3 regions of the Rosenbergiella sp. YN46 genome follow, and region 1 is predicted to be linked to each of the others. Evidence: predicted binding sites of a transcription regulator. Region 1 holds the regulator's gene; each other region holds the start of a gene.

Region 1 (2,203 bases):
CCCACCGCCATCAGTACCATTTCCATCGGGCTGGGGGCCTTATCGCCGGAATTTCCGTCCATCAGCACCTGGTGCCCGGAGGCGGATTCGCCCAGAAAAGTCAGGCCCTCTACCCATTTAACTCGTGACTGCATGTTGTTGCTCCCATCAAGCCATTTTTCCTCACAGAGTAAGCCGCCGCAAAGAAAGTCGCAACAGAAGGCGATCCGGGTCAAGCTGAAACGAGACAATAGGAGACACCCGGAAAAAGCTATGCTAAAACACTGAGGATACCCTCCCGCCGCGATAGCCCGCGTCCGGGATGAAAATTCACGTGAAATTTATATAGATTACAGGCTTTTCTCATGCCAGACCCCCAGAGCGGGGACAAACGATCAATACGCCCGGAGGCCCTTACCCTTTCGGGCGTCAGCTTATAACCAGAGGATAACCGCGCATGGTGCTTGGCAAACCGCAAACAGACCCGACTCTCGAATGGTTTTTGTCTCATTGCCACATTCATAAGTATCCATCGAAGAGCACACTTATTCATCAGGGTGAAAAAGCCGAAACCCTCTACTATATCGTTAAGGGCTCTGTTGCAGTGCTTATTAAAGACGAGGAAGGTAAAGAGATGATCCTCTCCTACCTGAACCAGGGGGATTTCATCGGTGAACTGGGGCTGTTCGAAGAAGGCCAGGAGCGTAGCGCCTGGGTACGGGCAAAAACCGCCTGCGAAGTCGCTGAAATCTCCTACAAAAAATTCCGCCAGTTGATTCAGGTTAACCCGGACATTCTGATGCGCCTTTCCGCACAGATGGCCCGTCGCCTGCAGGTCACATCCGAAAAAGTCGGTAACCTCGCCTTCCTGGATGTGACTGGCCGGATAGCACAGACCCTGCTGAACCTGGCGAAACAGCCGGACGCAATGACCCACCCGGACGGAATGCAGATCAAAATCACCCGCCAGGAAATCGGGCAGATTGTGGGCTGCTCCCGCGAAACCGTCGGTCGTATTCTGAAAATGCTGGAAGATCAGAATCTGATCTCCGCGCACGGGAAAACCATCGTCGTCTTTGGTACCCGCTAATCCGGTCTGTATGTAACGGCGTGTTGTGGCAACATGCCGTCAGGTTGATAACAAAGCGGGAAAAAACGTAGTTTTTCCCGCTTTGTGGTCATTTCAGGAGGCTATGACGCTGTCAACTGTCTCCATGTTATCTCTACCACTGACGCGTTCATCCTGTTCCAATGCGCCGACTGATCTATCACCCCGAAGTTAACTACGCGCTGCGCCAGACCCTGGTGCTCTCGCTGCCGGTGATTATCGGGCTGATCTTCGGTAGCCTGCAACAGGGGCTGCTCTTCTCACTGGTGCCCGCCTGCTGCAATATCGCGGGTCTCGATACCCCCCACAAACGCTTTTTTAAACGCCTGATCGTCGGCGGATCGCTGTTCGCCTTCAGCAGCCTGATGGTGCAGCTACTGCTGATGGAAAAAGTGCCGCTGCCCGCCATCTTCCTGGGAATGGCGCTGCTGTTGGGCGTTACAGCAGAGATCAGCGCTCTGCACGGCCGCCTGCTACCTGCATCGCTTATCGCCGCGATCTTTACCCTGGGGCTGGCTGGCAATATGCCCGTCTGGCAGCCGATGCTGCTGTATGCGCTCGGCACCCTGTGGTACGGCGCCTTTAACTGGTTCTGGTTCTGGATGTGGCGCGAACAGCCGCTACGCGAAACCCTGAGCCTGCTGTATCGCGAACTGGCGGACTACTGCGAAGCCAAATACAGCCTGCTGACCCAGCATACTGACCCGGAAACGGTATTACCGCCATTGCTTACCCGCCAGCAGAAAGTGGTGGATCTTATCAGCCTCTGTTACCAACAGTTGCATATGCTGTCCGCCACCAGCCGTCAGAACGACTATAAGCGCCTGCTACGCGTCTTCCAGGTGGCGCTGGATCTACAGGAGCATATTTCGGTCAGCCTGCATCAACCCGAAGAGGTGCAGAAACTGGTGGAACAGAGCCATGCAGAGCAGGTGATTCGCTGGGCGGCACGCACCGTGGCCGCCCGCCTGCGCGTGGTCAGCGACGATATACTTTATCACCGCTTCCCAGAACGCTTTAGCATGGAAAAACCTCTTGCCGCGCTGGAAAAAATCGCCCGCCAGCATCCGGAAAACCCGGTAGGACAGTTTTGCCACTATCACTTCAGCCGCATCG
Region 2 (2,203 bases), on a different contig from region 1:
AGAGGTTGCCAGAACCCCCAGTTTGTTACGACGAGCAGCTTCGGTACGTTTCTCTTTGACCAGGGCTTTATAGTAGGAGACATTTGCCTCGGCTTCATCCAGCGCTTTGGTGTAGCGCGGCTGGTCAATCACAAAGATCTCCTGCCCCTTCTTCACCAGTTGGTTATCACGTACCTTGACATCCGTGACCAGGCCACTGACATCGGGTGCCAGGGCCACTACGTCAGCGGAAAAGCGGGCATCACGCGTCCAGGGCGACTCGGTATAGAAGCTCCAGATACGAAAGATAGCGATGAAAGCCAGTACGACCAGTACCAGCGTAATGGCCGTACGGGAGATATTTCTTGTTAGTGTTTTCACATCAACCTCAGACAAACAGACGCGAAATCAGCCAGAACAGGCAGCAATACAGCGCGGTGTTAAACAGCGCAGGATGCCAGACAAAGTCATAGATCCCGGTCGGAACAAGCAGGCGCCTCACCAGCCAGAACAGGGCCAGCGATAACAGCAACTCAAAAAATATCGGTGGGAAGGACAGGCCAAACACCACGATAACCGGAAATAAACTCATGTTAATCCTGGAGACAAAAACAGATGACTGATTATTGTTTACCACAAACTGCGACAGATTAAATGGCCTGGATGGCCGGGCGAGAGCGCAGCGCAGGTATTGTTAATAATAATATATTAACGTAACTGTTATGCTGTTATCTATAATCTGTGATCTAAATCACTTTTAAGCCAGAGTGAATAATGGAAAGACTAAAGAGCATGGCGGTTTTTGCCAGGGTGGTGGAGCAGGGCTCCTTTACCTCCGCCGCCAGGCAGTTGCAAATGAGCGTTTCGGCTATCAGCCAGACCGTCTCCCGCCTGGAGAATGAACTCCAGGTGAAGCTGTTAAACCGCAGCACCCGTAGTATCGGACTGACCGAAGCAGGAAAAATCTACTACCAGGGCTGTCGTAAAATGTTGTACGAGGCTCGGGAGGTACACGAACAACTTTACGCCTTCAATAACACCCCCATTGGTACCTTACGTATCGGCAGTTCTTCAACCATGGCACAAAATGTCCTGGCGGCAATGACAGCAGAAATGCTACGGGAATATCCGGGTCTGACGGTGAATCTGGTCACCGGTATTCCGGCGCCGGATCTGATTGCCGACGGTCTGGATCTGGTGATTCGGGTCGGCGCCCTGCAGGATTCCAGCCTGTTTTCCCGCAGACTGGGCAGTATGCCGATGGTGGTTTGCGCCGCCAAAAGCTATCTGACCCAAACGGGCGTACCGGAAAAACCCGCCGATCTCACCAATCATGCCTGGCTTACCTACAGCGTCCGACCAGACAACGAGTTCGAACTGGTCGCGCCGGAGGGCGCCACAATCCGCCTTCATCCCGAGGGGCGGTTCGTCACTAACGATCCTATGACGCTGACACGCTGGCTTAGCGCTGGCGCAGGCATCGCCTATGTTCCACTAATGTGGGTCATCGATCGGGTCGATAGCGGCGAACTGGAGATCCTGTTTCCCCGTTACCAGTCCGATCCCCGGCCAGTCTATGCGCTTTATACCGAAAAGGATAAGCTGCCGTTGAAGGTAGAGGTATGCATCAACTATCTGACCGACTACTTTGTGAAGGTCGCTCACCTCTATCAGACGATGCGCGGTCGCAACGGCCATCAGGAAACGCATTAAGCCCGGCGCCGGTCGGCGCCGGGTGAAAGGATATCAGGCCGTGCCGCCCACGGTCAGGCGGTCGACCTTCAGGGTCGGCTGACCTACACCAACCGGTACGCTCTGCCCTTCCTTACCGCATACCCCGACGCCACTATCCAGCGCCAGATCGTTACCGACCATAGAAATCTGCTGCATGGCTTCGATGCCAGAACCAATCAGGGTCGCCCCTTTTACCGGCGTCGTAATGCGTCCTTTCTCGATCAGGTAAGCCTCGGAGGTCGAAAAGACGAACTTCCCGGAAGTGATATCCACCTGGCCGCCGCCGAAGTTCGGCGCGTAGATGCCGTAATCCACCGACTCGATAATCTCCTGAGGCGTGGATTGGCCCGCCAGCATATAGGTATTGGTCATACGTGGCATCGGCAAATGAGCATAGGATTCACGGCGGCCGTTACCGGTTGGCTTAACCCCCATCAGGCGAGCGTTCAGCTTATCCTGCATATAGCCTTTCAGAACGCCATTTTCGATC
Region 3 (2,203 bases), on a different contig from region 1:
AAACTACTTATCGGCGCCGTAACGCTCGAACCACATCAGCATACGCCGCCAGCCATCCTCGGCGGACTCTTTGTGGTAGCTGGGCCGGTAGTCGGCGTTAAAAGCGTGCCCTGCATCGGGATAAACCACAATTTCAGCGCTGGCGTTGGCTGCGCGCAACGCCTGGCGCATACTCTCTACGCTGTCCAGCGGAATACCGGTATCCTGGGCGCCATACAGACCCAGCACCGGCGCATTCAGATCGGTTGCGATATCGACAGGCTGCTTCGGCCAGTTCAGGGTTTTATCTCCCGCCAGACGGCCGTACCAGGCCACCGCTGCTTTCAACTGCGGATTATGAGCCGCATACAGCCAGGCGATACGTCCGCCCCAGCAGAAGCCGGTCATCAGCAGTCGGTTGGCGTTGCCACCGTGTCGCGCCGCCCAACTGGCGACATGGTCGAGATCGGCCATCACCTGGCTGTCCGGCACTTTACTGACCAGCTCGCTGAACAGCGTGGGAATATCATCCCAGTCGTTGGGATCGCCCTGACGGAAGTACAGCTCCGGCGCCACGGCCAGATAGCCTTCATGGGCCAGGCGGCGGCACAGGTCGCGGATGTGTTCGTGTACGCCAAAAATTTCCTGAACCACAATAACCACCGGCAGATTATCCGCGGGCTCTTTGGGGCGGGCGAAGTATGCGGGCATCTCCTGGCCCTGGCTGGGAATAGAGGTTTCGCCAGCATGGAGTCCATCCGTAGAAGTATGGATCGCGGTGGTCGCGACGGGGGGCGCCGCCGGTGCGAATCCGGCGCCGGGCTTGTTCTGTGTCGTGCTGTCGGTCATGGCATTCTCCGTACCTGTTTTTTGAGCTATTTTTTAGTCTAATCAATTCACTATAGTCTGAGACAATAAGGCACGCGCGTGGCAAAAGTCGGCATTCAGCAGACAGGCGGGGGGCGAGGGATTTATGTTTGTGAGCTGCGTCACTTTATGATTCTATGGCAATGAAAGATGTTTCATTTGAAGTGAGTAACGTCACGAAAATAACCCACCTGGTTAGTTAGAGTAGCTATGATTTAATCGCAACCCAACTATGACCCAGGAGTCTGCCATGTCAAAGTCTGATGTTTTCCATCTTGGCCTCACCAAAAGCGACCTGCAGGGAGCGACGCTTGCCATTGTGCCTGGCGATCCGGAGCGGGTGGAGAAAATCGCCGTACTGATGGAAAATCCGGTAAAGCTGGCCGCGCACCGTGAGTTCGCTACCTGGCGAGCGGAACTGGGCGGTAAAGCGGTGATTGTTTGTTCTACCGGCATCGGCGGCCCGTCCACCTCTATTGCGGTGGAAGAGCTGGCGCAGTTGGGCATTCGCACTTTCCTGCGGGTGGGCACCACCGGCGCCATTCAGCCTCATATCAATGTCGGTGATGTGCTGGTGACGACCGCGTCCGTAAGGCTGGATGGTGCCAGCCTGCACTTCGCGCCGCTGGAGTATCCGGCAGTGGCCGATTTCGTCTGCACCACGGCGCTGGTCGATGCGGCGAAGGCGTTGGGTGTGGAAACCCATGTCGGCGTGACCGCATCATCCGATACCTTCTATCCGGGGCAGGAGCGTTATGACACGTTCTCGGGGCGGGTGACTCGCCGTTTCCAGGGCTCGATGGAAGAGTGGCAGCAGATGGGTGTGATGAACTACGAGATGGAATCGGCTACGCTACTGACCATGTGCGCCAGCCAGGGGCTGCGTGCCGGGATGGTGGCAGGAGTGATCGTCAACCGTACCCAGCAGGAGATTCCTGACGCCGAAACCATGAAGCAGACCGAAAGCCACGCCATTAACATAGTGGTGGAGGCCGCTCGTCGTTTACTGTGAGGCTATTGTTACCCGCAAAGCCGGCGGTGGCCGGCTTGTTTGCCCTTTCCTCTTTTCATCTGGACATCTGTACAGCACAATTGAGCCTCGACCCGATAAGTTCGGCAGGAGGCGACTTTGGATCTCTCTCTTTTACTGATGGCGGCGCTGGTACTGGCCGGCGCCGCCGTGGGCTGGCTGGCTGCCAGCCTGCGTACGGCTCAACGCCTGGCGCGAAGCCAGGAGGAACAGCGCGAAATCTATGGCGAGCTGATGGCCGCGCGCCAGCAACTGAGCCAGGGAGAGTACTGGCGTGAAGAGTGCGAACGGCTGAATGGCGAGCTGCGTCATCAGATGGAAATTAAC

The links. Region 1 encodes CRP, which controls carbon source genes, mostly activating them, when cyclic AMP is high. Its sites were predicted from a motif close to ATGTGANNNNNNTCACAT; they were not measured.
Region 2: a site for CRP is predicted at 719-736, ahead of aaeR (HTH-type transcriptional activator AaeR). Genes of this name have one in related genera too.
Region 3: a site for CRP is predicted at 957-974, ahead of udp (uridine phosphorylase). Genes of this name have one in related genera too.

Annotation. Positions count from the first base shown of each region.
Region 1 is NZ_JAZHEE010000025.1:53,771-55,973, reverse strand. It holds gene V3W49_RS16320 (OsmC family protein) at 1-134, opposite strand, end outside; gene crp (cAMP-activated global transcriptional regulator CRP) at 437-1,069, shown strand; gene V3W49_RS16310 (YccS/YhfK family putative transporter) at 1,231-2,203, shown strand, end outside.
Region 2 is NZ_JAZHEE010000004.1:29,767-31,969, reverse strand. It holds gene aaeA (p-hydroxybenzoic acid efflux pump subunit AaeA) at 1-360, opposite strand, end outside; gene aaeX (p-hydroxybenzoic acid efflux pump operon protein AaeX) at 368-571, opposite strand; gene aaeR (HTH-type transcriptional activator AaeR) at 754-1,692, shown strand; gene tldD (metalloprotease TldD) at 1,726-2,203, opposite strand, start outside.
Region 3 is NZ_JAZHEE010000028.1:38,212-40,414, forward strand. It holds gene V3W49_RS17130 (dienelactone hydrolase family protein) at 4-828, opposite strand; gene udp (uridine phosphorylase) at 1,097-1,858, shown strand; gene rmuC (DNA recombination protein RmuC) at 1,997-2,203, shown strand, end outside.